DNA from 3 places in the Streptomyces sp. NPDC127114 genome. Region 3 is predicted to be linked to each of the others. Evidence: riboswitches for the same ligand, from Rfam matches in the RefSeq annotation. Region 3 holds a riboswitch; each other region holds the start of a gene.
What was found. Region 3 has a riboswitch for cyclic di-AMP ahead of ACFVGS_RS16410 (M23 family metallopeptidase). Riboswitches for the same ligand answer to the same signal wherever they lie in the genome.
Positions count from the first base shown of each region.

Region 1: linked by a shared signal. The riboswitch ahead of ACFVGS_RS08065 (transglycosylase family protein) and the one ahead of ACFVGS_RS16410 (M23 family metallopeptidase) in region 3 are both predicted to bind cyclic di-AMP.
Region 2: linked by a shared signal. The riboswitch ahead of ACFVGS_RS00470 (transglycosylase SLT domain-containing protein) and the one ahead of ACFVGS_RS16410 (M23 family metallopeptidase) in region 3 are both predicted to bind cyclic di-AMP.

Region 1 covers NZ_JBHXTJ010000005.1:253,912-264,148, reverse strand. Annotated here, with positions in the region: gene ACFVGS_RS08080 (DUF501 domain-containing protein) at 1-507, opposite strand, end outside; gene ACFVGS_RS08075 (septum formation initiator family protein) at 535-1,005, opposite strand; gene eno (phosphopyruvate hydratase) at 1,144-2,430, opposite strand; gene ACFVGS_RS08065 (transglycosylase family protein) at 2,697-3,407, opposite strand; cyclic di-AMP (ydaO/yuaA leader) riboswitch at 3,411-3,584, opposite strand; gene ACFVGS_RS08060 (transglycosylase family protein) at 3,842-4,855, opposite strand; gene ACFVGS_RS08055 (cytochrome P450) at 4,975-6,234, opposite strand; gene ACFVGS_RS08050 (TetR/AcrR family transcriptional regulator) at 6,269-6,877, opposite strand; gene ACFVGS_RS08045 (alpha/beta fold hydrolase) at 7,001-7,846, shown strand; gene ACFVGS_RS08040 (globin domain-containing protein) at 7,942-9,159, shown strand; gene ACFVGS_RS08035 (nucleoside triphosphate pyrophosphohydrolase) at 9,221-10,237, opposite strand.
Region 2 covers NZ_JBHXTJ010000001.1:110,042-120,278, forward strand. Annotated here, with positions in the region: gene ACFVGS_RS00445 (GlxA family transcriptional regulator) at 1-159, shown strand, start outside; gene ACFVGS_RS00450 (glutathione S-transferase family protein) at 241-1,233, shown strand; gene ACFVGS_RS00455 (oxygenase MpaB family protein) at 1,435-2,592, shown strand; gene ACFVGS_RS00460 (hypothetical protein) at 2,747-3,142, shown strand; gene ACFVGS_RS00465 (polysaccharide deacetylase family protein) at 3,210-4,007, opposite strand; gene ACFVGS_RS00470 (transglycosylase SLT domain-containing protein) at 4,168-5,031, opposite strand; cyclic di-AMP (ydaO/yuaA leader) riboswitch at 5,036-5,225, opposite strand; gene ACFVGS_RS00475 (alpha/beta hydrolase) at 5,536-6,306, opposite strand; gene ACFVGS_RS00480 (response regulator) at 6,569-7,288, opposite strand; gene ACFVGS_RS00485 (sensor histidine kinase) at 7,285-8,592, opposite strand; gene ACFVGS_RS00490 (DUF2690 domain-containing protein) at 8,814-9,233, shown strand; gene ACFVGS_RS00495 (hypothetical protein) at 9,403-9,540, opposite strand; gene ACFVGS_RS00500 (hypothetical protein) at 9,729-10,237, shown strand, end outside.
Region 3 covers NZ_JBHXTJ010000013.1:152,897-163,133, reverse strand. Annotated here, with positions in the region: gene ACFVGS_RS16435 (sporulation protein) at 1-1,555, shown strand, start outside; gene lhgO (L-2-hydroxyglutarate oxidase) at 1,653-2,852, shown strand; gene trmB (tRNA (guanosine(46)-N7)-methyltransferase TrmB) at 2,938-3,792, shown strand; gene ACFVGS_RS16420 (PrsW family intramembrane metalloprotease) at 4,006-5,301, shown strand; gene ACFVGS_RS16415 (aldo/keto reductase) at 5,478-6,434, opposite strand; gene ACFVGS_RS16410 (M23 family metallopeptidase) at 6,579-7,664, opposite strand; cyclic di-AMP (ydaO/yuaA leader) riboswitch at 7,676-7,841, opposite strand; gene ACFVGS_RS16405 (PP2C family protein-serine/threonine phosphatase) at 8,044-9,282, opposite strand; gene ACFVGS_RS16400 (MFS transporter) at 9,366-10,237, opposite strand, start outside.

The DNA.
Region 1 (10,237 bases), on a different contig from region 3:
CGTCACGCAGGGGCCCTTCGCCCACCACTCCGGCAGCATCGCCAGCGCCTCGTCGCCGAACGGGTTCACGCCCGGGCCCGCGGCCAGCGAGTGGCCGACGAGCACGTGCAGGCACTTGACCCGGTCGGGCATGCCGCCGGCGCTCGGGAAGCCCTCCAGGACCTCGATGGCGTCGCGGCGCGCGATGTAGTCCTCGTGCGCGGCCCGGTAGGCCGCGGCGAGCTCCGGGTCGGTGGCGAGCCGGGCCTGCATCTCCTTCATGACCCCGTTGGCCTCCAGCGTGCCGATCGCGGAGGCGGCGCGCGGGCAGGTCAGGTAGTACGTGGTCGGGAACGGCGTGCCGTCGGGGAGCCGGGGCGCGGTCTCGACGACGTCCGGGTTGCCGCACGGGCAGCGGTGCGCGATGGCGCGCAGGCCACGCGGCGGCCGGCCGAGCTGCGCCTCGAACGCGGCGACGTCCGCGGCGGTGGGCTCGGTGCGTTCGGTCTGCGGAGGGGGCGTTTCCATGTCTGCCTTGCTGAGGAAGTGGAGGGGTCAAGGACGGTCGGCGCGGTCCACGCCGTCCCACAGGTTGTCGTACCACGGCCGGTCCGACGCGCCCTGCTCGGTGCGGGGCCGCTGCTCGGCCTCGGGGTCGTTCACGGTGAAGCCGGTCTCGCCGGGCATCACGTAGTGCAGGTGCTCGCGGGCGAGCCGGCGGACGTAGGCGGGGTCCTGGAGGCGGGCCTTCTCGTCCCGCAGCTCCTCGACCCGCTTCGCCGCCTCGGCGGCCTTGCGCTCCTGCTCGGCGATCTCGCCCTGCTGGGAGACGTACTGCCGCATGGGGTAGGCGAGGGCCACCACGAGCGAGCAGACGACGAGCGCGAGGAAGGCCGCGCGGCCGGTGAGCCGGGAACGGCGGGCCTGGCGGCGGGTCTGGGAGCGGTAGACACGGGCGGCGGTCTGCTCGCCGAGCAGCCTGATCCGGGTCGCGGTCGAGAACCGGTCCCGGTCCTTCACGGCCATGTCCAGTGCCTCCCCTGATCACACGTGCGTCCCCGCACACGGTACGGGACCGAGTGCGGGGACGCTTCGCTTCGCTACGCCTTTGCTACCTGTTTGATTCTTCGGATGCAAAGCCCGTAGCTACGTCGTCAGGGCAGGTCAGCCCTTGAAGCGCGGGAAGGCGGAGCGACCCGCGTACACCGCGGCGTCGTCGAGGATCTCCTCGATGCGCAGCAGCTGGTTGTACTTGGCGACGCGCTCGGAGCGGGCCGGGGCGCCGGTCTTGATCTGGCCGCAGTTGGTGGCGACGGCCAGGTCGGCGATGGTGACGTCCTCGGTCTCGCCGGAGCGGTGGGACATCATGCACTTGAAGCCGTTGCGCTGGGCGAGCTCGACGGCGTCCAGGGTCTCGGTCAGCGAGCCGATCTGGTTGACCTTGACCAGGAGGGCGTTGGCGGAGCCCTCCTCGATGCCGCGGGCGAGGCGCTCCGGGTTGGTGACGAAGAGGTCGTCGCCGACGAGCTGGACCTTGGAGCCGAGCTTCTCGGTGATGGTCTTCCAGCCGGCCCAGTCGTCCTCGAACAGCGGGTCCTCGATGGAGACCAGCGGGTACGCGGAGACGAGCTCCTCGTAGTACTCGGTCATCTCGGCGGCCGAGCGGGACTTGCCCTCGAACTCGTACGAGCCGTCCTTGTAGAACTCGGAGGCGGCGACGTCGAGCGCGAGCGCGATGTCCTTGCCGGGCACGTAGCCGGCCTGCTTGATGGCCTCGAGGATGAGGTCGAGGGCCTCGCGGTTGGAGCCCAGGTTCGGGGCGAAGCCGCCCTCGTCGCCGAGGCCGGTGGACAGGCCCTTGGTCTTCAGGACGGACTTGAGGGTGTGGTAGACCTCGGTGCCCCAGCGCAGGGCCTCGGAGAAGGACTCCGCGCCGATCGGCGCGATCATGAACTCCTGGATGTCCACGTTGGAGTCGGCGTGCGAGCCGCCGTTCAGGATGTTCATCATCGGAACGGGCAGCAGGTGCGCGTTCGGGCCGCCGAGGTAGCGGAACAGCGGCAGGTCGGAGGCCTCGGAGGCGGCGTGCGCGACGGCGAGGGAGACGCCGAGGATGGCGTTGGCGCCGAGCGAGGACTTGTCCGGGGTGGCGTCCAGGTCGAACATCGCCTGGTCGATCAGGCGCTGCTCGGTGGCGTCGTAGCCGACGAGCTCCGGGCCGATCTGCTCGATGACGGCGAGAACGGCCTTCTCCACGCCCTTGCCCTGGTAACGGTTGGGGTCACCGTCGCGGAGCTCGAGGGCCTCGAACGCACCGGTGGAGGCACCGGACGGGACGGCAGCACGGCCGGTGCTGCCGTCGTCGAGGCCGACCTCGACCTCGACCGTGGGGTTGCCTCGGGAGTCCAGGATTTCCCGGGCTACGACGACGTCGATGGACGGCACGAGCATCTCCTTCTGGGATGTGACGCTGGTTGTGACGCATGCGGCAAGGACTCGTACGCCTTGCGACACGAGCCTAACCGGCTCGGGGGCTCCGGCCAGCCGGGCGCCCGCCCCCTGGGACGAAAAAGGACCCAAGGGCATGCATCTGTGGGCGAAAGACCTCTTACCTACTCACGAGTAGGGTGCGGGGCAGAGGAAACCCCGGCCCGGAGCGCACGGGGGAAGGGCACTCCGGACCGGGGTGGTCACTCACCGCGGGAGGGTCGGCAGGCTCACTTGAGGTGGAGCTGCTGGCCCGGGTAGATCAGGTCGGCGTCCTCGACGACGTCCTTGTTCAGCTCGAAGAGCCTGGCCCAGCCGCCCTTGACGCCGTGCGCCTGGGCGATCTTGCTGAGGGTGTCGCCGGCGACGACCTTGTACTCGCCGTCACCCTTCTTGACCTTCTTGCCGGTCGGCGTGGTGACGGTCTTCTTGGCGTCGGCCTTCCTCGGAGCGGTCTGCTTGGGGGCGGACTGCTTCGGGGCCTGGCGCTGCTCGCTGCGGGTCGTCGGCTGCTCGGTGGAGCGCTGCGGAGCGGTGGTGGTGCTCTCGGCGGAACCGCCGGTGTACGTGGCGCCGGAGAGGCCCACGCCACAGCTCGGCCAGGCACCCTTGCCCTGGCCCGCGAGGACCTTCTCGGCGATGGCGATCTGCTGCGACTTGGAGGCCTGGTCGGCGGTGGAGGCGTAGGCGGTGCCGCCGTACGCGGCCCAGGTGGAGGCCGAGAACTGCAGGCCGCCGTAGTAGCCGTTGCCGGTGTTGATGGACCAGTTGCCGCCGGACTCGCACTGGGCGACGGCGTCCCACTCGGAGGCCGTGGCGGCCGAGGCGGTGCCGGCGGCCATCAGCGGGGCCGCGACGGCGACGCCGGCGGCACCGGCGAGCGCGATGGCGCGGGTGGCCTTGGAGGAACGGCGGTGTTTGCCCTTGCCGGAAAGCAGCATGGAAGTTCTCCTCACCGACGCCTGCGAGGTGAGCTGTCGGGTTCGGGCGAGTGAGTTGCCCGGCCGCGTGTCCTAGCACGCGGCTTCACCCCAAGCCGGTCGTCGGCCGTCTGTCTCAACGGCCGGGGCCGGCACTTACCTTGGGTCCCCCGCTCCTGCCTTCGGCGCTTGCGCGACGACTGTTCCCTCCGTCCGGCGGCAGGATTCGGCGTACCGGTCGGCGGGGCCCGCGGTGGCGAGCGGTCACGACCGTAGACACACACCCGGGAGAAGTTCAAAGGGCATCAACCCGGGAAAATCGCCCCTACTTGCACCCCGTCAGGAGGTGTTTACGCAGGTGAGGGGCGACGCCGGCAAACTTTGCGGTCGCGACACGCCAGTTCGAGAAGAGAGACCCATGTCTCACTTACGCAGAACGGACATTAAGCCGCGAACTACCCCTTGCCCACGAGCTCGTCGAGCTCCAACTCAAGGCTCTGACCAGGAATGATGAGGTCGGGGTCGGATCCGACCGTCTGCTTGTTGGCGTCGTAGAGGGCGGCCCAGCCGCCGTCGAGGCCGTTCTCCTGCGCAATGCCCGACAGGCTGTCACCCGGCTTGACGGTGTATTCGTCCGCCTTGTCCGTCTTGTCGGCATCTACCGAACCCTCGGCGCTCTCACCGGCCTTGTCGGCCGCGGTCGGATCCGGGGCCGCGTGACGTCCGGATTCAGGCGTGGTGTCCGTCATGCCCGGTTCTTCTGTCGCGGCGTCACCCCGGTGCTTGCCGGTGCCGGGAGCGGTGGTCGCGTCCGGCGTTCCCGAGGTACCCGGCGTAACCGACGGGTCGGACGTTCCCGGCGTTACGGGCGTACCGGGCGTCGCGGGAGTCGCGGGCGTGGTGCCGGTCGAGGGAGTGCCGGACGCCGGGCTCGTCGGGGTGGCGGGCGTCGCCGGAGCGGTGGTCGAGGCCGAGGGCTCCGGAGTGGTCCCGGCGGAGCCGGCGGGCAGGCCGTCGGTGCGGTTCGACTCGGGGCGGGGGCCCGTGGACTCCTCGACGGGCGTGCCGGGACCCGGGTCGACGCCGGGCGCCTTGCCGTCGTTGGTCAGTCCGGCGATCGGGGCGCAGGTGGCCCACTGGTTGTCGCCGGCCGCGAGCGCCTTGTCCGCGACGGCGATCTGCTGGGCGCGGCTCGCGAGGTCCGCGCTCGGCGCGTAGGCGAGGCCGCCGTGGCGCTCCCAGCTCTCCTGGGTGAACTGGAGCCCGCCGTAGAGCCCGTTGCCGAAGTTGGCGCTCCAGGCCCCGCCCGACTCGCACTCGGCGACGCGGTCCCACGTGGCGGCGTCGGCGGCGGATGCGGAACCCGTGGCGAGCAGCGGCAACGCCAGGGCCGAGCCGGTCACACCCGCGGCGACGACGATGGCGGGGGCCTGGCGGGGTCTGCGGTGTCGTCCGTTTCCGGAGCGCATGCGGAATGCCCTTTCGCGTGACAGCTGAGACTGCGGGTGAAAGTAGCGGCATTCGAACGTGAGTCACAAGCTGATGCAGCGCAGATCACGTAAACATCACAGTATTGACGAGATGTCAGTCAGCGGGCGGGGGAGAATTCGACCGGAAGCGTGCGAAGTCCGCGCATGATGAGCCCGCCGCGCCAGCGCAGTTCCGCCGGATCGGCGCCAAGTCGCAGATCGGGCAGGCGGGTCAGGAGCGTCGCGAGCGCGGTCTGCCCCTCCAGGCGCGCCAACGGCGCTCCCAGGCAGTAGTGGATGCCGTGCCCGTACCCGAGGTGCTGGTTGTCCCGCCGCGCGAGGTCCAGGGTGTCCGGCCCGTCGAACCGCGCCGGATCCCGGTCCGCCGCGGCGAGCACCACGAGCACCGGATCGCCGGCCGGGATCTCCTGCCCGCCGACGGTCAGCGCCTCGGTCGCGAAGCGCCAGGTCGCGAGCTCCACCGGCCCGTCGTACCGCAGCAGCTCCTCGACGCCGGTCTCCAGGAGCCCGGTCTCCCCGGCCGCCAGCGAGTCCTGGAGCCGGGCCCGCTCCCCGGGGTTGCGCAGCAGCGCGTACACCCCGTTGCCGATGAGGTTGACGGTGGTCTCGAACCCGGCGAAGAGGAGGATGAACGCCATGGCGGCGGCCTCGTTCTCGGTGAGGTGCTCGCCGTGGTCGGAGGCGCGGATCAGCCCGGAGATCAGGTCGTCGCCGGGCTCTTCCCGCTTCTTGTGGATGAGCTCGGCGAGATAGCCCCGCATCTTCTTCACCGAGCGCGCCACGCCGCCGCGCGGCCCGCCGCCGTGCCGGATCATCATCCCGGCCCAGTCCCGGAAGTCGTCCTGGTCCTCGCGCGGCACGCCGAGCAGGTCGCAGATCGCGTAGATGGGCAGCGGGAAGGCGAACTCGTGGATGAGGTCCGCGCTCCCCCGCGCGGCGAAGCCGTCGATGAGGTGGTCCGTCAGCTCCTGCACGCGCGGCGCGAACTCCGCCACCCGGCGCGGCGTGAAGGCCTTCGAGACCAGCCGCCGCAGCCGGGTGTGGTCCGGCGGGTCGATGTTGAGCAGATGCGTCATCAGCTCGGCCTTGCGCTCGCCGGGAATGCCCGTCTTGCCCTTGGCGTGCGCGGGCTCGTCGTGATGCGCCGGGTTCTTCGAGAGCCGCTGGTCGGCCAGCGCCTGCCGGGCGTCCCCGTACCGCGTCACCAGCCACGCCTCGACCCCGCTGGGCAGGGTGGCCTTGTGCACGGGCGCGTGCTCGCGCAGCCAGGCGTAGGCCGGGTACGGGTCGGTGGCGAACTCCCAGGTGAAGAGCTCGGGGGCGGGCGGTACGGAGGGGGTGCCGGGGGTGCTGCTCACCTTCCGACCGTACAAGGCGACCGGGCGGACCCGCTCAGCGGTAGGCGGCGAGGAAGACGCGGACGCCCTCGGTGGCGTAGCGCTCCAGCTCGGTGTCGTCGTGCTGGGCGCTGCCGTGGAACATCGCCTTGTTCACCGGGATCCACAGCAGCAGACCGGCGAAGTGGTGGGCGGCGAGGAGCGGGTCGCCGATCCTGAGCAGCCCCGCGTCGGCGAGCCGCCGGAAGGTGTCCGCGAGGTTGGCGAGGACCCGCTCGAAGCCCCGCTCGTACCAGGTGGCGCCGAGCTCGGGGAACTGGTCGGCGTTGGCGATGATCAGCCGCCGCAGCTGGAGCACGTGGGTCTGGGTGAGGGTGACCGTGAACCGCCGGGCCAGCCGGAGCAGGCCGTCCTCCAGGCCCGCCGCGTCGACGGGGATGTCCGCCACGGCGTCGATCATGCCGTCGATGCCGTCGGTGGTGGCCAGGACGATCTCGGCGAACAGCTTCTCCTTGTCGGCGAAGTGCTTGTAGACCGTCTGCTTCGACACCGCCGCCAGCCGGGCGATGTCGTCCATGCTCGTCCCCGCGTATCCCTTGGACAGGAACACCTCGGTCGCGGCTTCCAGGATCGACTGGTGCTTGCGCGCCGATCGGGCGTCCATCCCCGGCTCCCCTCTGTTTTCTTTCGTCGTCGTCCCCGCACCCGAAAGAGTACTGGACTGACCAGTACTCGTGTGGGTACTGTACTGTCCAGTTCCCAAGATCTCCGGGGGAAGGGATCCTCTATGTCCATCAGCACGCCTTTCGCGACCGTCACCTCCGCCGACGGCACCTCCATCGCCTACGAGCGCCGGGGCACCGGGCCCGCCGTCGTCCTCGTCGGCGGCGCCTTCATGACCCGCGGCGACTCCGCCGAGCTCGCGGAGCTGCTCGCCGAACGCTTCACCGTCATCACCTACGACCGCCGGGGCCGCGGCGACAGCGGCGACAGCGGGCCGTACGAGGTGGGGCGCGAGGTGGAGGACCTGGACGCGCTGATCCAGGGACCGGCCGGCGGCTCGGCCATGGTCTTCGGCATGTCCTCCGGCGCCGTCCTCGCCCTGGAGGCCACCGCCCGGGGCAGCGCCGTCTCCCGACTCGCCCTCTACGAGCCGCCGTTCGTCACCGACGACAGCCGCCCGCCGCTGCCCGCCGACTACGTCGAGCACCTGACGGAGCTGGTGGCGAAGGAGGCGTACGGGGACGCCGTCGCCCACTTCATGACGGCGGCGGTCGGACTCCCCGACGAGGTCGTCGCGGGCATGCGACAGGCCCCGTTCTGGGCGGCCATGGAGGCCGTCGCCCGCACCCTCCCCTACGACGGGCGGATCATGGGCGACACCATGTCCGGCCGGCCGCTGCCGGTCGAGCGCTGGGCCTCGGTGACCGTCCCCGTCCTCGTCGGCAGCGGCGACGCGGGAGCGCCCCACATGCTGACCGGCGCGCGGGAGCTCGCCGCCTCGGCCGGCAACTACACCCTGCGGGTCTTCCCCGGCGAGGAGCACGCGATAGCCCCGCAGGTCCTGGCCCCGGCCCTCGCCGACTTCTTCACCGCGTCGACGACGGCCGGCGAGGAGCACGCCGATCGGTGAAGGTGACACATGTGAGGTACCGCCGGCATACCGCGTCCGCAGGTGAAGTGCGAAGACTGCCCGCGCGGTGACGGTGCGTGGCTTAGATTCACCGCGTGGATGCCCATTTGCTCAGAAGTACGTTCGCGGTCGTCGAGAGACGGGCGGAGCACGCCGTCACCTTCTTCTACTCGCACCTCTTCTGGCACAACCCGGGCGTCCGCGAGCTGTTCCCGCAGGACCTGGCGCCGCAGCGGGACCGGCTGTTCGCCGCGCTGACCCATGTCGTGACGCACCTGGAGGACCCGGGTCTGGCGGGATACCTCGGGCAGCTGGGCCGCGACCACCGCAAGTTCCTGGCCACTCCCGCGCTCTACAGCGCGGTCGGCGCCAGCCTCCTCGCCGCCTTCGCGCACACCGCCGGCGCCGCCTGGACCGTCGACGCGGAGAAGGCGTGGACCGAGGCCTACGGGTTCGTCGCCGACCTGATGAAGGCCGGGGCCGACGAGTCCGTCGCGGACGGCGAACCCGCCTGGTGGGACGCCGACGTCGTGGGCCACGAGCGGTACGGGGCCGACCTCACGCTGCTCACCCTGCGGCCCCGCCGCCCCTACCCGTACGCCGCCGGGCAGTACGTGAGCGTCAGCACGCTCCACGTGCCGCGGGTCTGGCGCACCTACTCGCTCGCCAACGCGCCCCGCCCCGACGGCACGCTCGACCTGCACGTCAGCCGGATCCGGGGCGGGCTGATGAGCACCGCCCTCACCGAGCAGCTGCGGGTCGGCGAGACCCTGCGTCTGTCCGCGCCGGGCGGCGCGCTGACCGCCCGGACCCCGCCCGGCAAACCCCGCACCTACATAGCGGGCGGCACCGGATGGGCGCCGGTGCGGGCGCTGCTCGAAGAGGCGGCGGAGGACGAACCACGCCTGGAGGGACGGCTGTTCATGGTCGCCCGCGCCAAGGAGTACCTGTACGGGCGGGCCGACGTGGACCGTCTCACCGAGCGGATCCCCGGGCTCCACGTCACCTACATCACCGCCGCTCCCGGCCGGCCCCGCGACCAGGCCACCGACCGGCTCGTCCAGGCGCTGCGCGCCGCCGTGCACTGGCCCGCCCACGACGTCTACCTCGCCGGCCCGCCCGGTCTGCTCACCGAGGTCGCCGAGGAACTGACCGACCTCGGCACCGACCCGGACCGGATCTTCCACGACCGGCTGCCGGCCGTGGGCCGCTTCTCCACCCGCCCGGCCACCCGGGCCGAGTGGCTGCTCGAACCGCCCCAGCTCCACTGGCACAACCCCGAGGCCCGCGCCCCGCGCGAGCCGTACGCCTGACCGACTGTCCGCCGTGCGGCAGAGAGGGCGGCGTGTCCGGCCCTGATCCGCCGGACAAGCCCTACGCCCGGTCCACGCCCTCCGCCGCGCGGATGGCGTCGCGGTAGAGACGGCCCGCCGCGCGCAGGGCGGCTTCCGGGTCGACGCCCGCGGCCTCGGCGCGTACCGCGAGGGCGAGGAGTTCGTAGCCGATGCCCTCGCCGGCGGGCGGGGGGACGTCGAGGCCGGCCGTGCGGACGCGGCCCGCGAGCTTCGCCGCGAGGGCGAGGCCCGGCTGGCCGAGCGGCACGCCGTCGGTCACCGACTCCCGCTGCTTCTCCGCGGCCTTGGTGCGCTGCCAGTGCTCCTTGACGTCCTCCGGGGTCTCGGCGGTCGCGTCCCCGAAGACGTGCGGGTGGCGGTGGATCAGCTTCTCGACGATCGTCGCGGCCACGTCGTCGACCGAGAACGGCTCCTCCGCGGCCTCCTGCGCGATCCGGGCGTGGAAGACCACCTGGAGCAGCACGTCGCCGAGCTCCTCGCGCAGCGCCTCCCGGTCGCCGTCCTCGATGGCCTCGACCAGCTCGTAGGCCTCCTCGATGCCGTACTTCGCGAGGTCCTCGTGGGTCTGCCGCGAGGACCACGGGCACTCGCGGCGGATCCGGTCCATGACCTGCACGAGGTCGAGCAGCCGGGCGCCCGGAAGGTCGTACGAGCCGGGCAGCAGCTCCAGGTCCGGCATCGCGAAACGGCCGGACCCGGCCATCCGCGCGAGCCCGTCGGTGAGCGCCGCGTCGCCCTCGCCCGACGGCAGCACGACGACCGTGCGGCCTCCGGCGCACGCCTCGACCAGCTCCTGCGCGGAGGGCCGCAGCACCTCGACGGCGACCGCGGCCTCCCGCAGGTACGGCAGCTGCGGGTGGTCCGCGTCCGGGCACAGCACCCGGTCCGCCGTGCGCAGCGCCTGCCAGGCGGGCCAGGAGAGCAGTCCGGGCGCCACGCGGTGGCTGGCGGTGAGCAGGACGATGCGGCCGGTGCCGGAGGGCTCGGCGCTGCCGGAGGTGCCGGAGGCTTCGGAGTCGGAGGTGTCAGCGTTCAC
Region 2 (10,237 bases), on a different contig from region 3:
CCGATCGACCTGGTGGCGCACCGGGCCGGGCTCGGTTCGGGGAACTCGCTGCGCGCCCACATGAGGACGGCGTTCGGCGTCTCACCCGCCGCCTACCGTCGTGCCTTCGGCACCTCCGCCCCGCCGCCGCCCCCGACGGCTGCCGCCGATGGCGCGTAGTACGGGCCGGCGCGGGTAGCCGCCAGTGCGTGGCCGACCCGATCGGCCCTGACGCATGCCGGACGAGGAGGGCTCGGGACCATGGCCGGTGACGGTGGCGGCGCGTTCGAGCGCGACCGGAGCTATCTCACGACACGGATCACCGCGGACGGGCGGGACGGCCGGCCCGTGGAGCCCGGACGGTACCGGCTGGTCATCGCGCGGGCCTGTCCGTGGGCGAACCGGGCGGCGATCGTGCGGCGGCTCATGGGTCTGGAGGACGTCCTGTCGATGGGCATCGCGGGGCCGGTGCACGACGAGCGCAGCTGGTCCTTCCACCTGGACCCGGGCGGCAGGGACCCCGTCCTCGGCATCGAACGGCTCCAGGAGGCGTACTTCCGGCGCGATCCCGGCTATCCGCACGGCATCACCGTGCCCGCGCTCGTCGACGTGCCCACCGGCGAGGTGGTGACCAACGACTTCGAGCGGATCACGCTCGACCTGGGCAGCCAGTGGACGGCTCATCAGCGGGACGGAGCGCCTGAGCTCTATCCGGAGAAGTGGCGCGACGAGATCGACGAGATCGCCCGGCAGGTGTACGAGGACGTCAACGACGGCGTCTACAAGTGCGGTTTCGCGCGCGGCCAGGCGGCGTACGACTCGGCGTACCGGAAGCTGTGGGAGCGGCTCGACCGGCTGGAGGAGCGGCTCACGGGGCAGCGCTATCTGGTCGGCGACACCATCACCGAGGCTGACGTCCGCCTCTTCCCGACCCTCGCGCGCTTCGACGCCGTCTACCACGGCCACTTCAAGTGCAACCGGCAGAAGCTGACCGAGCTGCCCGCGCTGTGGGGCTACGCGCGGGACCTGTTCCAGACGCCCGGCTTCGGCGACACGATCGACTTCGAGCAGATCAAGCAGCACTACTACGTCGTCCACCACGACATCAACCCGACCGGGATCGTGCCCCGTGGCCCCGCCACCGGGGGCTGGCTCTCGCCCCACGGGCGGGAGGCGCTGGGCGGGCGTCCCTTCGGCGACGGCACGCCACCGGGACCGCCGCCTCCGTCCGAACGGGTGCCCTCTCCCGCCTGAGGCGCGGGCCGCCCGGCCGTTCGCTGCCCGCCTGCTCCGAGGGGCGCGCCGCCGGTTCCGGAGGTGCGCTTCCCGGGCGCGGGGGGCGTGCGCCCGGATGCCTCGGATGAGGCATCGTCAATCGCTGCGATCACTGGCATGGTCACCGAGAGTGATCCCCGTCGCTCATCGTGAGCGACCGTCGACGAACGGAGTCATGCCGTGGCACTGAACATGGATCAGATCGCGACCGAACTGGAGGCCGCCAATCAGGAGGGCGATCCGGCGGCCGACAACCTGGTGTCCGATCTGATCGACAACAAGGAGGTCGACGGGGTCAACGGACTCTTCCGCACGGTCAACAAGCTGGGTCGCGGCGTGGACCTGTCCCATCTGCCCGAGCGTCTCGCGCAGTTCCTGCACGAGGCCGAGACGGAGCCGCCGGACTGGAGCCCGGCCGACGTCAAGGCGGCGGAGGGCTTCTTCGACCACCACCACGGCACGGCCTCCATGCTCCAGGGCACGGTCGGCCTCATCGGCACCTACCTCTCCCCCACCGGCGCCTACACACTGCGGTCCACCGGCCGCCTGGGCGGTGTGAAGGGCCCGGGCCGGCGGCTGCAGCAGTCCTCGCGGCTGTTCCTCGGGATGGGTGACCGGGGCGCGCTGCGGGACGGGACGCTCGCGGCGACCGTGACCAAGGTCCGGCTGGTGCACGCCTCGGTGCGCCAGCTCCACAAGAAGAGCGGTCAGTGGGACTACGTCAAGTGGGGCATGCCGGTCTCGCAGAAGTACACCGCCGGCGCGATCTGCGTCTTCAGCGTCCAGGTCCTGGAAGCCATGCGGAACCTCGGCATCCAGGTCTCCAGGTCCGACGCGCAGGGGTTCATGTGTTCCTGGCACTACGTCAACCACTACCTGGGCACGCCGGACAAGTGGCTCATGCCCAAGGACGTGGACCTGGTCGACGAGGGCTGGCGCTCCGTGCGGGACACGGAGTGGAAGGAGACCGAGGACGGGAAGTTCATGACGGCCCAGGCCGTGACGTTCTACCGGGAGTTCCTGACGGCGCCCGGCGCCGGTGACGCGTTCGTCCGGATGGTGCGGGTGGCGCTCGGCGACAGGTACGCGGACATGGCGGGCCTCCCGCCGAAGGACGCGCTCAGCGAGGCCGGGAAGTTCATGGCCGCCGGCAACAAGGTCACCAACACCGTCGGCAACCTGTTCGGCGCCCCGGCCGGGCGGGCCGTGGGCGTCAACCCGTACGAGGAGGTCATCGGCGCCGCCTCGAAGATGTTCAACGAGGTCCAGAAGCAGGCGCTCAGGCGCGAGGGCGACGACCAGCCGCAGATGCACCAGGAACTCGGCGACGACCGCTGACGCGGCTCCGCTCCCGGCGGCGGCCCTTCGTCCCGCGACGAGGGGCCGCGAGCACCCGGAACACCTCCATACGGGCGTCGGCACGGCGCGTTCGGCGTGTCGCCACGGTGATGGCGGGGCGAGGAAACGTATCTGTGCCTTCATGACCCACTGCATGGAACACCCGCTGTACGCACACCTGCGCGAGCGCTTCGGCGACGAGTCCGAGTGGCCGGAGGCGACCGGTCTGATCGCTCCCTACCTGCGGATCGTCGTCGAGGCGCTGGGGCCGGGGGACGCCGTGACGTTCCTGACGGCGGTGCGTGAGGCCCTCGCCGAGGAGGCGGCCCGGGAAGGAACGATTCACCTCGGGTTCGGCGCGCACCTCTGGGCGAGACTCGAAGCCGTCTCGTGGGGCGGTTCGCCGGCGAAGACCTCGGCGTGGGAAGCCGCCCTGACCATGCACCGCCTGGCCCGGCTCACGCCGGAGCCGGGCCGGCCGGTCCTGCCGGCCCTCGTCGACAGCGCCCTGCGCGCCTGTGGCGGTCTCCGCCTGGCGGCCGCGCGCTAGGCCGTCTCTTCCGGATCGCGGCCGGGTCCGGCCCAGGCGGGGTCCGGCCCAGGCCGGGTCCGGCGGTTCAGGGCGTGGTCCGCACCGGGAAGCTGGTCGGGTGGCCCTGCTCCTTCAGCCACGGCAGCACCTGCTTCAGCGCCGCGACGGTCTGGGCGCGGTCGCCGCCGCCGTCGTGGAAGAGGATCGTCGGTCCGTTGGAGAGCTCCTGCTTCACCGTGCTGACGATGGCACCGGTGCCCGGCAGCTCGAAGTCCTTGGTGTCCACGTTCCAGCCGAGCGGCCGCATCCCGGCCTCCGCGGCGATGCGCCGGCTGTTCGGGGTGAACGCGCCGCCGGGGGCGCGGTAGTACTCCACCTTGGCTCCGCCGGCCGCCTCCTCGATCATCCGCTTCGCGTCGAGGATCTGCTGCTTCTGGTAGTCGACGGGCTTCTTGTCCATGGTGGTGTCGTGGGACACCGTGTGGTCGCAGAGCCGGTGTCCCTCGGCCACGACCCGCTTGACCAGCTCGGGGAACTCCTTCGCCCGCGGACCGACCATGCAGAACACGGCCTTGACGTCGTTCTCCTTGAGGATGTCGAGCACCTGGGGCGTCCACCGCGGGTCCGGGCCGTCGTCGATGGTGATGTTCACCGACGTGCCGCCCGCCTCGGCGGCGTGCGCGATGCTCTGAGGGACCTTCACCGGCGGCACCTGCGCCGGCCCCTTGGCGTCCCCCGCCGGCACCCGCTGCTCCTGCCGCTCCCCCGCCCGGGCCTCGGCCTCGGTGTCCGTCAGCGCGGCGGCCCCCCACGAGGCCAGACCTATCGCGACCGCCGAAGCCACCACGGCTATGTGTGCGGTGTACTTGCCCTTCAGCCCCATGCGGTGCCCACTCCCAGCGTCTTCGTCCCGAACGGCTCCCGCAGGGGAGGACGGAAGAGACGGCCGGAAGGTTTCATCGATGTGCGGGAACGGCGGGGAACGGCACGGCCGGGCGGCCCCTGAGGGCTGCCCGGCCGTGTGGTGGCGGTGAACCGGTCGGTCAGTACGCGCCGAAGACGTTGTCGATGGAGCCGTAGCGGTCGGCGGCGTAGTTGCAGGCGGCCGTGATGTTGGCCACGGGGTCGTAGGGGTCGTTGGCGGTGCCGGCGACGTGGTAGGCCTGGAAGGTGGGGTCGATCACCTGGAGCAGGCCCTTGGACGGGGTGCCGGCGAGGGCGTTCGAGTCCCAGTTGTTGATCGCGCGGGGGTTGCCGGACGACTCGCGCATGATGTTGCGGTAGATGCCGTCGAACGTGCCGGGGATGCCCTCGCGGGCCATGATGTCGAGGGACTCGCGGATCCAGCCCTCGAGGTTGTCGGCGTACGTGTAGCCGGCGGTGCTCGCGGACGCGGCCTTGGTGGCGGCGGTGGCGGCGGCCTTGACGGCCGGGGCCGGGGCGGAGGCGGCGGAGCCCGTGGTGACGGAGACGCGGGTGGCGGGGGCCGGGGCCGCCGGGCGGGGCGCGGTCCGGGTGGCGGCGACGGAGAGCTTCTGGCCGGGCCGGATGAGACCGGGGTCCTTGCCGACGACCTTCCGGTTGTCGCGGTAGAGCTTCTTCCAGCCGCCCTTCACCCCGTACTTACCGGCGATCTTCGAGAGCGAGTCGCCCGCGACGACGGAATACTTCACCGGCGCGACACCGGAGACCGCCTTCGGCGCGTTCACCGCGACCGACTGGAGGGCCGCCGAAACCGCCGGCTTTGCCACTGCGACGGAGTTCGTGCCCTGCGGAACGACCGCGGCGGCACTGGTGGCTCCGGCCAGTGGAAGCGCGAGGGCGGCGCTGCCGGTGAGGCTCACGGCGGCGATGCCGCGGGTGAGCGGGACGTTCTTGGGGCGGCGGTGCTTGCCGTGTCCACGCATGGCGGGTTCCTCTCCTCCGCCTGCGAGGTGAGCTGTCGGGTTCGGGCAGGAGATGCCCGGCCGCGGCGTGCGCGACTTCACCCCGAGCCGTCCCCGGAGACCGGGACCGGCGGCAAACCTGGGTCCCCCGCTCCTGCCGGATGTGTGGTGAGTGCGGTCGTTCGGACGGCGGCAGGATTCGGCGTTTCCGTCCGGTTGCGGGGCGACGCTATGCGAAAACAAATCCGGAAAACAAGGCGGGAATTCCTCGCGGAAAATTGATCTAGCGGGAATTACGAAAGGATCATTCCGCCCGACCCGTGCTGCCGTACCAACCCTTTTCCGCGATACGGCACCTGACGCTCCGCCAGCAGCGGGAGGGCCCGGTCCGGCGTGATTCAGATCACGCGCGCCGACCGGGCCCTTTACCGGGGAGCGAAATACCCGCTTGCGCCATCAGATCCGCATTCCGGCATTGCAGGGGAATAACCGGACATCGTCCGTTTTGCCCCGCAATGGAGCGCCTCAGGCGCGGCCGTGCGACGCCACCAGCCGTTCCGCGACCGTGCAGGCCGGCTCGCCCAGGAGGATCGTGTAGTGGTTGCAGTCCGGCACGAGCTCGGCGGTCAGGTTCGGCGCCTGCGCGGTCCAGTGGTCGACGAGCGCGGGCGGCAGCATGCCGGGGGCCTCGCCGAGCAGCCCGAGCGGCGCGTGCAGTAGCAGGGCGGGCACCTTCAGGCCCGCCAGGTCGGTGCCGAACGACGCGGCGCCGGTGAGGAGTTCGCGCCCGTCCTGCCGCACCGCCGCCTCCTGGGCCCGGGAGCGGCGGGCGCCCTCGGGGCCGGTGAGGTCGTAGCGGACGTACGACTCGATGTCCGCGTTCCAGTGCGGCCCGAGCGCCGGGTGGGCGCGGAAGAAGTCCACGTAGGCCTGGTCGCTGTCGTACGTCATCGAGAGCCGGGCGAGCGCCGGGCCCAGGCCGGCCTCCAGCACCGCGTCGGGGTCCGCCTCGGCGGGCAGCGGGATCGGCAGGCCGCCGTCGATCAGCAGCAGGCGCTCGAAGAGGCCGGGAGCCCGGACGGCGGCCCGCAGCGCCACGTACGCGCCCATGGACTGGCCGGTCAGGACCACGGGCCCGCCGTCGCCCCAGGTCCGGGCCGCCGTCACGAGGTCGGCGGCGTGCCGGTCGATCCCGTACGGACCGGAGGCGGTCGAGCTCCCGCCGCGGCCGCGCAGGTCGACCGCGTACAGCGACCAGTCCGCCGGCAGGTGCCGGGCGACGGCCGCGAAGGACATCCCCGAGGCCGAGATGCCGTGGGCGGCGACCGCGGTCCGCGGACCCGTGGCAAGCGCAGCGCGCGGAGCGTCGTCCCGTCCACGGGGAGGTCGAGCGGTATCGGTTCCGGGGCCGGCCGCGGTCCGTCCGCACGGGTCATGGTCGCGTCTCCTCGACGTGTCTGGGCTCGGCCGTGGCGCGCGACGAACCGAACTAAGTGGTCAGGGCGTGCTGTTGGGGCGGGTCGACGGTACCTCAACCCGGCGGCGGGCCTTTCGCCGGTCAGCGCGCCGGACCGCCCGGGACGACGAGCCCGCTCTCGTAGGCGACGACGACCGCCTGGGCGCGGCTGTCGACGTGCAGCTTGCTCATGGTGCGGTTGAGGTGGGTCTTCACCGTCGCCTCGCCGATGTAGAGCTGCTCGGCGATCTCCGTGTTCGACAGGCCCCGGGCGGTGAGCCGCAGCACCTCGCGCTCCCGGGCCGTGAGGACATCCAGGTCGGCGACGGGGCCGGCGACCGGCTCGGCCCGGTGCACGTACGCCTCAATCAGCCGGCGGATCACGCTCGGCGCGAAGAGCATGTCGCCGCCGGCCACGGCGGTGACCGCCTCGATCAGCCGCTGGGGCCCGGTGTCCTTGAGCAGGAAACCGGAGGCCCCGGCGCACAGCGCCGCGTACACGTACTCGTCGAGGTCGAAGGTGGTGAGGACCAGGATCCGCGGGACGGGACCGTCGGAGCGGGCCAGAATGCGTTCGGTGGCCGTGGTGCCGTCCATGCCCGGCATGCGGATGTCCATGAGGATCACGTCGGGCCGCACGAGGGCGGCCTGGAGCACCGCGGACTCCCCGTCGGCGGCCTCGCCGACGACCTCGAGGCCGGGCGCCGCCCGCAGCAGGGCGACGAGCCCGGCCCGGATCAGGTCCTGGTCGTCCACCACGAGCACCCGGATGCCGCCGGTGGCCGAACGCGGCGGGGTTCCGGCGGTGCGCGCGCCCGTCACGCCGGCGGGCGGCGGTCCTTCCGCCGGTGGTCCGGCCGGCCGTGGTGCTCCTGGTGGACCTGGTGACGTCCCTGCCGGTCGGTCGTCCTGGCCACGGGAAGTGTGAGGCACACGCGGAATCCCCCTTCGGCCCGAGGGCCGGCGTCCACTGTTCCGCCGTAGAGCCTCGCGCGTTCCCGCATGCCGATCAAGCCGTGTCCTGAGCGTGTCGGCACGTTGGCCGGATCCGGACGGTGGCCCGGGGGACCGTGGCCCGGGCCGTCGTCGGTCACCGTGACGACGAGCTCGTCCGGCCGGTACTCGACGAGCACCGTGGCGCGCGCCGGCCGGGCGTGCTTGATCACGTTGGTCAGCGCCTCCTGCACCACCCGGTACGCGCAGAGCTCGGTCCCGGGCGCCAGGGCGCGGGCCGCGCCCTCCGTGCGCAGGTCCACGGGCACGCCCGCGGCCCTGGTCCGCTCGGCCACCTCGGCGAGGCGGGCGAGGCCGGGCATCGGCGCGTACCAGACCCCGTCCGGCCCCTCGGCCTCCCTCGTCTCGCCGGCCGCGGAGCGCAACAGGGTCAGGATCCGCCGCAGCTCCCGCAGGCCCTCCTGGCTGGTCTCGGAGATGGTGTCCAGGGCGGCGCGCGCGGTGCCGGGTTCGGTCGCGAAGACATAGCCCGCCATGCCGGCCTGCACGCTGATCACCGACATGTGGTGCGCGACGACGTCGTGGAGCTCACGGGCGATCCGCCGCTGCTCCCCGGCGACGGCCCGCTTCTCCCTCTCCTCCTGCTCCCTGCGCAACTGGGCCGTCAGTCGGGCGAGTTGACGGTTCCTGCGGGCGAGGCGCCGGGTGCCGTTGCCGAAGAACCAGACGACGGCGGGTACCGCCACCGCCTGGATCACGGCGACGGCGAGGCCCAGTTCGGGGGCGCGCAGTCCGCTGTAGAGGACGACGGCCGCGGTGAGCGCGGCGCCCGCCGCCGTCGTGCGGGGCGGGCGCTGGACGGCGACGCCGTACAACGCGATGACCGGGGCCCAGAAGTTGAGCGACGGCTGGTAGCCGGCGGCCAGGTAGCCGGCGAAGGCCAGACAGCTCGCCACGAGCGCGGCGACCGGCGCCACCCTGCGCAGGGCCAGCGGCAGCCCGGTGAGCGCCGTCAGCAGGTACGCGGACAGGTCGAACGCCGGCCAGCCCGTCGGGTGGTACTGGTGCCCGACCGCTGCCGACGCCGTCACCAGGCCGAGGGCCAGGGCCCCGTCGACCAGGAGCGGATTCACCTCGCCGAACCGCGTCGCCCAGTGGGCCCTGGTGTGCATCGCGCGATGGTACGGCCCGGCACGCGGGCACGTCGTCATACCGGAGGTGCAGTGTGCGCCGGTGCGCACTGCCGCAGGGGTTTACCCCGACGGTCAACTCCGCGGTTGACGCCCCGGGTCCGTCGGCCGGGAGATCGTACGGGTGCACCGACCGCAACACCCTCGGCACCACCGATCGCACCGATCGACCACTCGTGACACCGACGACTCAGGGGGAACACATGAAGATCAGCAGGCGGACCGGCGTCGTGCTGTCCACGGCCGCGCTCGTGCTCGGCCTCGGCGGCGTGGCCACGACGGCGCAGGCGGCCACCGGTTCGGCCTCGGCGGCCCTGGCGTGCAGCACGGCGAACGCCACGACCCCGCGCACGGCCAGTGTCGACGGCATCCGCATCGAGCTGCGCTACAGCACTTCCAGCCGCTGTGCGTGGGGCCGGATCACCGGCGCGGACCCCGGCGACAAGGTGTGGGTGGACCGCTCCAGCAACGGCGGCGGCAGCTGGACCGGCCCGCTGGGCATGACCACGGTCCAGTACGGGAGTGACACGCACACCCCCGCGTACGACGACGCCGGTTACGTCATGCGGGCCTGCGCGTGGAACGACTCCACGGGCAACATCCGCTGCACCGGCTGGTACTAGGCGGTCTCGTCCGGATCTCGGCCGGGTCCGCCCCCGATCCGGACGAAACGGCCTGGACCGCCACCGGGGACCCGCACGGTCGCCCGCCCGTCGGTGGACGGGCGGCCGTGCGGCGCGGGATCCGGCACCGGTCCTGTCACGGGGGTGACGGGGGAGGACCGGCGCCGGATCACTTCGCCTCGCGGTACGTCCCCAGGACGTGGTCAGGGATCTTCCCGACCTCGTCGCGCCGGGTTTCGGGCCCGCTGACGAGCACGGCGGCCTGGCCCTCCGGCGCACCGTCCCTGCGACGGCTGAAGCGGCGCACGCCTCTTCTCTCCGACCGCAATGACTGGTCCCTGACGCGATCGTGACGTCCCATCAGGCAACCCGCGTTCCTTCCTTCCCGTCCTCCGGGGGCGAGAGGGGCGCCCGGGGGGGGCTGTCCGGGGGAGCCGAACGACGGCTTGCCGTGGTGCCCGTGTCGTGACGAGACCGATCGTGAGGAAGACCGCTTTGATACGTGTCACACGCGGCGTGACCACCGCCGTGACGCTCATGGCACTCGCCGCCGCATCACCGGGAGTCGCGCAGGCGGCGCCGCCGTCGCCGGGAGCGCCGACGACGTCCCAAGGGGAACGGGACGGGAGTCCGCGGCTGCCCGAGGGGTGGCGGATCACCGGGGCCGGTGCGGAACGCCAGTTGGTGTGGACGGCCGACGAGGCCGTGCCCATGGGGGACGCCCGGGTCGAGTTCCGGCTCGGCGGGCGGCTGCTCGGGTTCCCGGTGGCGCAGCCGGACGGCCGCTCCTTCCGGCTGCCGCTCGGCGACACGCGCCTCGGCGGGCGGACGGAGCAGCGGATCGCCGGCGGGGAGGAGCTCCGGGTGACGGCCGGCGGGCGGCGGCTCGACGCCGACGCGCCGGCGCTCTCGGCGCGCGTACGCCCGAACGCTCCCGCCGTGCGGCCGGAGGCGCCGCTGCCCGCGAACCCGGTGGACCCGGGCGTGCCGGGCGGCCACCGCAC
Region 3 (10,237 bases):
TCAACGGGGACTGACGCTTCGTTACGACAAGACGTCGGTGGCCCGGTGGGTGTCCAAGGGCATGGTGCCGCAGGGCGCCGCCCCGCATCTGATCGCCGCCGCGATCGGCCAGAAGCTCGGCCGGCCCGTACCGCTGCACGAGATCGGGCTCGCCGACGCCGACCCGGCACCCGAAGTGGGGCTCGCCTTCCCGCGCGACGTCGGAGAGGCGGTCCGCTCCGCGACCGACCTGTACCGGCTGGATCTCGCCGGACGGCGGGGCGGCGGCGGCATATGGCAGTCGCTCGCCGGCTCCTTCTCCGTCAGCGCCTACGCGACCCCCGCCTCACGCTGGCTGATCACGCCCGCCGACCCGTCGGTCGAGCGGCGGGCCCCGCGCCCGGCCGGCGCGGGGCGCGCGGGAGGCACGGCCGACGCCGGGGACCTGGTCGGCGCGGACACGGCGGCCGCGACCGCTGCGACCCCTGCGGTCAGCGGGCGAGGCACGGCAGGTGCGGCGAGTGCGGCAGCCGCGGCGGCCGGAAGCAGCACGGGCTCCGCAGCCGCGGCCTCGGCAAGTCCCGCAGGTGCCACGAGCACCGCCGGCACCGGAAGTGCCGCGAGCACCCCGAGTGCCGCCGCCGAGACCGTGGAGCACGCGCGCGTGGGGCACAGCGACGTCGCCAAGCTGCGCGAGGCGGCCGAGGACGCCCGCCGCTGGGACTCCAAGTACGGCGGCGGCGACTGGCGCTCCTCCATGGTCCCCGAGTGCTTAAGGGTCGACGCCGCGCCGCTGCTGCTCGGCTCCTACTCCGACGAGGTCGGCCGCGCCCTGTTCGGCGCGACCGCCGAACTGACCCGCCTGGCCGGCTGGATGGCCTTCGACACCGGCCAGCAGGAGGCCGCCCAGCGCTACTACATCCAGGCGCTGCGGCTCGCCCGCGCCGCCGCCGACGTGCCCCTCGGCGGCTACGTCCTCGCCTCCATGTCGCTCCAGGCGACCTACCGGGGCTTCGCCGACGAGGGTGTCGACCTCGCCCAGGCCGCCCTCGAACGCAACCGGGGCCTCGCCACCGCACGCACCATGTCCTTCTTCCGGCTCGTCGAGGCCCGGGCGCACGCCAAGGCGAGCGACGGGGCGGCGGCCGCCGCCGCGCTCAAGGCGGCCGAGGGCTGGCTCGAGCGCTCCCGCGACGGCGACCCGGACCCGTCCTGGCTCGGCTTCTACTCGTACGACCGGTTCTGCGCCGACGCCGCCGAGTGCTACCGCGACCTGAAGCTGCCCCGCCAGGTGCGCCGCTTCACCGAGCAGGCGCTGTCCCAGCCCACGGAGGAGTACGTCCGCTCCCACGGGCTGCGGCTCGTCGTGTCGGCGGTGGCCGAGCTGGAGTCCGGCAACCTGGACGCGGCCTGCGCCGCCGGCACGCGCGCGGTGGAGGTCGCCGGACGGATCTCCTCCGCCCGGACCACCGAGTACGTGCGGGACCTGCTGCATCGCCTGGAGCCGTACGGGGACGAGCCCCGGGTCATGGAGCTGCGCGAGCGGGCCCGCCCGCTGCTCGTGGCTCCGGCATGACACCGCACGACACGGCGTGACACTCGTCCCACGGTGCGGTCGGTTTAGCCGGGATGTCAGTGGGCCAGTGCACTATCAGGGGTGGGAGGTGGCGCTGGTGTCCGTGTCGGACCGCTACGACTGTGACGTGCTCGTGATCGGCGGCGGAATCGTCGGTCTGTCGACCGCGTACGCGATCACGCGCGCCGCGCCGGGCACCCGGGTCACGGTCCTGGAGAAGGAGCACGCCCCGGCGCGCCACCAGACCGGGCGGAACAGCGGCGTGATCCACAGCGGGATCTACTACCGGCCCGGCTCGCTCAAGGCCCGCTTCGCGGTCGAGGGCGCTGCCGAGATGGTCAAGTTCTGCGCGGAGTACGGCATCCCCCACGAGGTCACCGGCAAGCTGATCGTCGCCACCGGGCGCGAGGAGCTGCCCCGGCTGCACGCGCTCGTGCAGCGCGGCCGGGAGAACGGGATCCCGGTGCGTGAGCTCGGCCCGGCGCAGATCAGCGAGTACGAGCCGCGGGTGCGCGGGCTGGCCGCGATCCACGTGGGCACGACGGGCATCGTCGACTATGGGGCGGTGGCGGCGAAGCTCGCCGACGCGTCGGGAGCCCGGATCCTGTACGGCTCGGCGGTCACGACGATCGACCGGCGGCCCTGGGGCGTGGCCGTGCGCACGGCCGCCGGCCGCGTGGTCCGCGGCCGGGTCCTCGTGAACTGCGCCGGACTGCACTGCGACCGGATCGCCCGGCTCGCGGGCGACGACCCGAAGATGCGGATCGTCCCCTTCCGCGGCGAGTACTACGAGCTGGCCGACCCCTCCCTGGTGCGCGGCCTGGTCTATCCGGTGCCCGACCCGGCCTTCCCGTTCCTCGGCGTCCACCTCACCCGCGGCATCGACGGCGGCGTCCACGTCGGGCCGAACGCGGTCCCGGCGCTCGCCCGCGAGGGCTACGGCTGGTCGGTCGTCCGCCCCCGCGAGCTCGCCGGCACGCTCGCGTGGCCCGGCAGCTGGGCCATCGCGCGGGCCCACTGGCGGTACGGCGCGGGCGAGCTGCACCGCTCCCTGTCCAAGCGCGCCTTCACCGAGGCCGTGCGGCGCATGCTGCCGCTCGTCGAGGAGCGCGACCTGCGGCGTGCGGCGCCGGGCGTGCGGGCGCAGGCGGTGCTCAGGGACGGCACGCTGGTCGACGACTTCCTGATCCGCGAGTCGGTGCGGACGGTCCACGTCCTGAACGCGCCCTCGCCGGCGGCGACGGCCTCACTGCCGATCGGCCGCGAGGTCGCGGGCCGGGCCCTGGCACTGCTGTAGCGCAGCCCCGCCGCAGCCCCGCCCCCATACCCCCACGGCTGCGGCACGCCCGTCGCCGTGCCCCGCGCCGTAGAATCGGGGCATTGTGTCTGAGCAGCCTGAGAACACCCCGCACTCCGTCCCTGACGGCCCCGACGGCCCCCACGGCCTCGGCGACCCCGGCAGCCCCGCCGGCGGCGCCGCCGCGGACGACCGTCCCGTCGCGCGGCGCGGCAGCCGGATGTTCGCGCCGGGCGAGGGGCCCTCGCCGGATCCGGCGGGCGCCCACTTCGAGCGGCGGATCCGCAGCTTCCAGCCCCGCCGCAGCCGCGTCACCGCCGGGCAGGCCGAGGCCATGCTGAAGCGGTGGCCCGACTGGGGCCTCGACATCGACGGCACGCGGGTGCTCGACCTGGACGAGATGTTCGACGGGCTGCCGGTCGTCATGGAGATCGGCTTCGGCATGGGCGAGGCCACCGCGCAGATGGCCGCCGCCGACCCCGGCACCGGCATCCTCGCCGTGGACGTCCACACGCCCGGCCAGGGCAACCTGCTCGGGCTCGCCGACCGCAACGGACTCACCAATGTCCGGGTCGCCAACGGCGACGCGATCATCCTGCTGCGCGAGATGCTCCCGCCGGAGTCCCTCGCCGGCTGCCGGGTCTACTTTCCCGACCCCTGGCCCAAGAAGCGCCACCACAAGCGGCGGCTGATCCAGCCCGAGTTCCTGAGCCTGCTCGCGCCCCGGCTGGAGAAGGGCGGCCTGCTGCACTGCGCCACGGACTGGGAGCCGTACGCGGAGCAGATGCTGGAGGTGCTGAACGCGCACCCCGACTTCGAGAACAGCCAGGCCGACGGCGGTTACGCGCCCAGGCCCGCGTTCCGGCCGCTGACCCGCTTCGAGGGTCAGGGCCTGGACAAGGGACACGTGGTCCACGACCTGCTTTTCCACAGGCGCTGACCGTCCGTCGGGTTTTCCACAGGCTGCCGGAACTCCCTCGCCGCTGTCGGTGACGCTGGTTAGGGTCGTTCCGTGTCGTCGAATCCCATCGCCGGAGCCGGACCTGCCACCGAGCCCGGCCCCACACCCGCACAGGCGGTCGTCCCCGCACAGGCGGTCGTCCCCGCGCAGGCGGCGGACCCCGCCCAGGCGGACGTCCCCGCGCCCGCCCCCGTGCCCGCGCTCGAGAGCGACCAGCCGGACTTCGGTGCCGTGCCGGAGCGCTCCAAGTGGCGTTACAAGCCGCGCAAGGCCTTCTGGCGCAGCCGGCTGGTCCGGGCCGTCGCCCTGATCGCCGTGCTCGCGCTGTGCGCGCTCGCGATCCTGGCGATGGTGCGGGAGGAGACCGGAACCGAGGGCTTCCTCGTGGGCCTCGGCCTCGCCGTGCTGCCGGTGCCGCTGCTCATGGCGGCGTTCCGCTGGCTCGACCGGGTCGAGCCGGCCCCGTGGAAGAACCTGCTGTTCGCGCTCGCCTGGGGCGCCTTCGCCTCCACCCTGGTGGCGATCCTCGCCAACTCCTTCGCCGTGGAGTGGATCAGCAGCGCCACCGCCGACCCCGGCTCCGCCGAGTCCCTCGGCGCCACCGCCGTCGCGCCCGTCGTGGAGGAGACCGCCAAGGGAGCGGCCCTGCTGCTGCTCTTCCTCTTCCGCCGCAGGGACTTCACGGGCCCGGTCGACGGCCTGGTCTACGCGGGGTTCACGGCCACCGGCTTCGCCTTCACCGAGAACATCCTCTATCTGGGCAACGCCTTCGGCGAGGACCAGGAGTTCGGCGCCGGCGGCCTCGGCTCGGTCACCGTCGCCACCTTCTTCGCCCGGGTCATCATGTCCCCGTTCGCGCACCCGCTGTTCACCTCGCTCACCGGCCTCGGCCTCGGCTTCGCCGCGCTGCTCCCGGCCCGCGCCCGGTTCCGCCGCACCCGCCTCTGGCTGCTGCCGTTCGCCGGCCTGCTCCTCGCCATGGGCCTGCACGCGCTGTGGAACGGCTCGGCGACCTTCCACCCGCTGGCGTTCGTCCTCGTCTACGGGATGTTCATGGTGCCGGTCTTCGGGCTGCTCACCTGGCTCGCGATATGGAGCCGGCAGAAGGAGCTGCGCACGATATCCGGCGAGCTCCCGGCCTACGCGACGGCCGGCTGGCTCGCGCACGACGAACCGCTCGCGCTCTCCTCGATGCGGGCCCGCGCGATGGCCCGCGGCTACGCGGCCCGGACCTTCGGCAAGCCGGGCGCGCAGGCCGTCGGCGAGTACGAGGCGTTCGCGACCACCCTGGCGTTCCTGCGCCATCGCGCGCGGCGCGGGCAGGCCGCGCCGGACTTCGCGGTCCGCGAGCAGGAGCTGCTGCACCACCTGTGGCAGCGCCGGCGGGTGGCCTCGCCCGCGCTGACGTACGCGGCCCGGGCGACCGGCCGGGTGTGGGTGCCGCCGCAGTACCTGGACTACGGCGGCTACAACCCGTACCGCGGCTAGACCGTCTCTTCCGACCCAGGGCCGGTCCGGCGGATCAGGACCGGATAGGCCGCGGACCCGGCCATGATCCGCCGGACAGGTCCTGGCGAAGACCCCGCACCCGGCAGGACCGCCACGCGCGAGCCCTGGACCACCCCACGCGGGAGGCCCGGAACGCCACGCGCGCCCGGCCCGGATCAGGCGGCGGGCGCCTCCGAGGCCTCCGTCAGCGTGGCGAGCTCCGTCTCCGTCAGGGTCAGGTCGGCGACCGCGACCAGCGCGGGAAGCTGCTCGACCGTGCGGGCCGAGGCGATCGGGGCGGCGACCGTCGGACGGGAGGCAAGCCAGGCGAGGGCCACGGTGGCGGGCTCGGCGTCGTGCGCCGCGGCGACCGCGTCGAGCGCGGCGAGCACCTTCCGGCCGCGCTCGGTCTCCAGGTGCTTCCCGGCGCCCGCGGCGCGGACGCTGGAGACGGTGGCCCCGGGGCGGTACTTGCCGGTGAGGAAGCCGGAGGCGAGACCGTAGTACGGCACGGCCGCGAGCCCGGCCTGCGCGGCGGTGTCGAGGAGCGGGCCCTCGTAGGTCTCGCGGGACACCAGGTTGTACTGCGGCTGCAGGGCGACGTAACGGGCCAGGCCCTCGGCCTCGGCGAAGTCGAGGGAGGCGCGCAGCCGCTCCGGGGAGATGTTGGAGGCGGCGACGGCCCGCACCTTGCCGTCCTTCACCAGCTGGTCGAGCGCGGTGACGATCTCCTCCACCGGCACCGACTCGTCGTCGAAGTGCGTGTAGTAGAGGTCGATGTGGTCGGTGCCGAGGCGGCGCAGCGACTCCTCGGCGGCGGCCTTGATGGTGGTGGCGCTCAGGCCCTTGAACTGCGGGTGGGCACCGACCTTGGTGGCGACGAGGATGTCGGAGCGGTTGCCGCGGGAGGCGAGCCAGCGGCCGATGACGGTCTCGGACTCGCCGCCCTCGTTGCCCTCGGCCCAGGCCGAGTAGACGTCCGCGGTGTCGACGAAGTTGCCGCCGGCGGCGGCGTAGGCGTCGAGGACGGCGAAGGACTGCGCCTCGTCGGCGCTCCAGCCGAAGACGTTGCCGCCGAGGGCGAGCGGGAAGACGTGCAGGTCGGAGGTGCCCAGCTGGCGAAGAGAGGTCATGGGTCGGTCAACCTCCCGCACCACCGGGCCTATTCCGGCGGCACGGAAGGATCATTGCGATCACTGTGATCACTGTGATCACTGTGATCAGACGGTCAGACGGTCCACGCGCCACACGATCAGGCGATCACGCGACCCCGCGCGTCAGACGCTCAGACCCTTGGAGTTCAGCCACGCCGCCGGGTCGATGCCGTCGCCCGACGGCGTGTGCACCTCCAGGTGGAGGTGGGGGCCGGTCACGTTGCCGGTGGCGCCGACGCGGCCGATGGTCTCGCCGGTGCCGACGGACTGGCCGGCGCCGACGGTCATCGACGAGAGGTGGCAGTACCAGACCTCGGTGCCGTCCTCCAGCTGCAGGACGATGCGGTAGCCGTACGCGCCGGACCAGCCGGCGGACTGCACGGTGCCGCCGTGGACGGCCTTGACCGGGGTGCCGGTGGGAGCGGCGAAGTCCAGGCCGGTGTGGTAGCCGGAGGACCACATCGAGCCGGCCTGGCCGTAGGTCGAGGTGATCGTGTACGAGGAGGTCGGCAGCGCGTAGCTGGCGGCGAGCTGGGCGAGGCGCTCGGCCTCGGCCTTGGCCGCGGCCTCCTCCTCGGCCTTCCGCTTGGCCTCGGCGGCCGCCTTCTCCGCCGCGTCGGCCTTGGCCTCGGCCTCCGCCGCCGCCTTCTCGGCCGCGGCCTTCTCCGCCGCTTCCTTGGCGGCGGCGTCCGCGGCGGCCTGCTGCTGCTCGGCCTGCTGGAGGATGCGGGCGCGCAGTGCCTCGCCGGCGTCGGTCGACGTCTTGGTCTCGGTCCGCGCGTCCGCGCCGTCGCCCTCGGCGGCGGTGGTGTAGGTGAGCGCGGTGAGCGGCTGGGCGTTGTTGCCAGCGGTGTCCGCGGCGCCCTTGTCCTCGGCGTCCGAGCCGATCAGGTCGCCGACGCCCGGCAGTTCGGAGGCGTCGGGCAGGTCCAGGTCCGGGAGCGCTATCGAGACCGGCGGCTTCTGCTGGGCGGTGGCCAGGCCGCCGGCGCCGACGGCGGCGATGACGCCGACACCGAGCACGGTGGAGGAACGGGCGAAGTTGGAGCGCTGCTTGACGACGCGGTGGCGTCCGCCGGAGCGGGTCCGGTCCCGCAGGGAGTCCTCGGTGGGGTTCCACTCCTCCGCGACCCCGTCCAGGGCGCCCGCCGCGCCGGGGGCCTCGTAGGAGGTGAAGGGGGCTTGCGGAGCCGGGGTGTTGGACGCCACGGAGGCGCTCTCCTTTCCTTCCTTCTCGCCTACCGGGTTAGCTGACGGGTTCGGAGCAGGAAGGTCTCCTACGGGCCGTGCCGCACGGGTCACACGAGTCGGACGAGTGCGGTGGGGCCCGATTCACCCCAAGTGGTGGTTCCCCGGTTCCCTTGCGGGATTCGGCGCGCGCGCACGGTGCCGTCTCTTGCGACGGCTGGGACGACCGCGCTGCGTTATCGAACGTTAATAGACACGGCCGCCCGATTCCAAGCCGTTCCTCTTGATCATTAGCTGAATTGAGAGGGCATCGCCCCATTTGACCCCCACTCAGAAACACGTCAGCAGCAAACCCCCGATCTGACGTTACGTCAATTGTTATCGGAGGGACACCCACCGACTACGGCCGGTCACCGCCTGCCCGGAGGTCGCGGCGAGACGCCTCCAGCCCCTGCGACCCGCCCCCGCCCGGCGGCACCACCGGCATCGTCCGCCGCCGCTCCGGCTGCCCCGCCGCCCGGCGGCTCACCGCCAGCAGCGCCATGTCGTCCGTCGTGCCCCCCTCCGTGTGCCGGCGCACATCCGCCACCAGCGCGTCGAGCAGCTCGTCGGGCCCCGGGAAGATCCGCCCCGTCAGCCGCTCGCCGGGGTCGTAGAACACCCCCGCCGAGTCCCGCGCCTCCGACAGGCCGTCCGTGTAGAACAGCAGCGTCGCGCCCTGCGGATACGGCGTCACGTCCGCCCGGTCCGGTCCCCCGCCCAGATCCCCCATGCCCAGCGGCAGCGCGGCCTCGCTCGGCCGCAGCGGCTCCACACCACCGTCCGCGTGCAGCAGCAGCGGCTCGGGGTGGCCCCGGTTGACCACCCGCACCACCCGGTCGCCGCCCGGGATCTCGGCGAGCACCGCCGTCGTGAAGCCCTCGAACGCGTCCAGGCCCGCGCGCCGCGCGCCCTCCCGCGCCAGCGCCCGCTCGAGGCGCGCCGCCACGCCCTCCAGCGTCGACTCCTGCTCGGCCGCTTCCCGGAAGGCGCCGATGATCACCGCCACCGCCTCCACCGCGTCGAGGCCCTTGCCCCGCACGTCGCCCACCACGAGCCGCACCCCGTGCGGGGTGTCCTGCACCGCGAACAGATCACCGCCGATGAACGCGTCCGCCTGCGCCGCCTCGTACCGGGCCGCGATCTGCAGCCCGCCGATCCGCTCGGGCGGCGTGGGCAGCACCGCCTTCTGCGCCGTCTCGGCGATCACCCTCGCGGAGGCGAGCCGTTTCCCGCTGCGCCGCACCACCCGGTTGATCAGCACGGCGAGCGCCGAGACCGTGACCACCGTCAGCACCTCGGTCAGCGCCGGGATCGTGTCCGCGGTCCCGTTGTAGAGGTGCAGTCCGATGCTCGCGAGGACCGCGGCGAGCCCGGTGAGCAGCGTCGTCAGCATGGAGAAGAACGGGGCCGCGATCAGCGGCGCCGCCGAGTACAGCGGCGCCGCCGTGTAGGTGGGCGGCGTGGCCAGGTCGTACGCCACGCCGCCGAGGATCAGCAGCGGAGGCAGGGCCCGCAGGAAGCGCCGGGCACCGCGGTACGGGTTCACGCCGCCCGGGCCCTCACCGTCCGCCCCGCCGGCCGCCGCTGCTCGCCGCACCTGTGCTCTCCTGCCCGGTCGGTCGGCCGGTCCGTCCGTCCGACCGCGGCGGCGGACCGTACCGCGCCCACCTCAGGGTGCCGTCAGGCCGTACGGCTCGGCGACTCCTCCTCGGCCGGTTGGCGTACGGCGAGCCGCCCGCCCCGTGCCAGGGCCGCCATGGCCGCCGCGCAGCCGAGGCCGACCGCGCACAGCACCAGCCAGGGCGCCGCCGACCAGCCCGTCAGGTCGAGCAGCGCGCCCGTCCCCAGGTTCCCCAGGGTGATGCCGACCCCGCAGACCGTGTTGTACAGCCCGTAGTGGGTGGCGACCCAGCGGCCCTCGGACAGGGCGACGACCGTGTCCATCTCGAACGGGTAGAGCACCGCGTTCGCGACCGCCAGGACCGCCGCGCACAGCAGCAGCGCGGGCAGCGAGCGCCCCAGCGCGGCCGGCACCAGGAACGCCGCCCCCATCAGGGCGAGCCCGAGCACCAGACACCGCTCCCGGCTGAGCCGCGCCTTGCACCAGGCGGTGATCCTCAGCTGCCCGGCGAGCGCGACCAGCGCCGACACCGCGAACAGGGCGGTCGTCGCCGCCGTGCCGCCCGCGGCGAGCGGCAGCGCCAGGTAGACCTGGAAGGACAGCACGTACGAACCGGTCATGGCCAGCGAGAACAGCCAGAAGACCCGGTGGGCGAGCACCGTCCGGAACTGCCCCCGCGCCTGCCCGCCCGGCCCGCCGGCCGCGCCCGCCGCGCCGCCCTTGTGCCGTACGGGCAGATGCCTCAGCTGTACGAGGGTCAGCGCGGCGAACAGCAGCGCGGCCACCACGCACGTCAGCCGGAACGACACCCCCGTCAGGGCCACCCCGATCAGCGGCCCGAGCAGAATGCCCGCCTGGTAGTACGTGTTGAACAGGGCGAACGCCTCGACGCGCCGTTCCTCCCCCGCCTCCGCCGCCAGATACGCCCGCA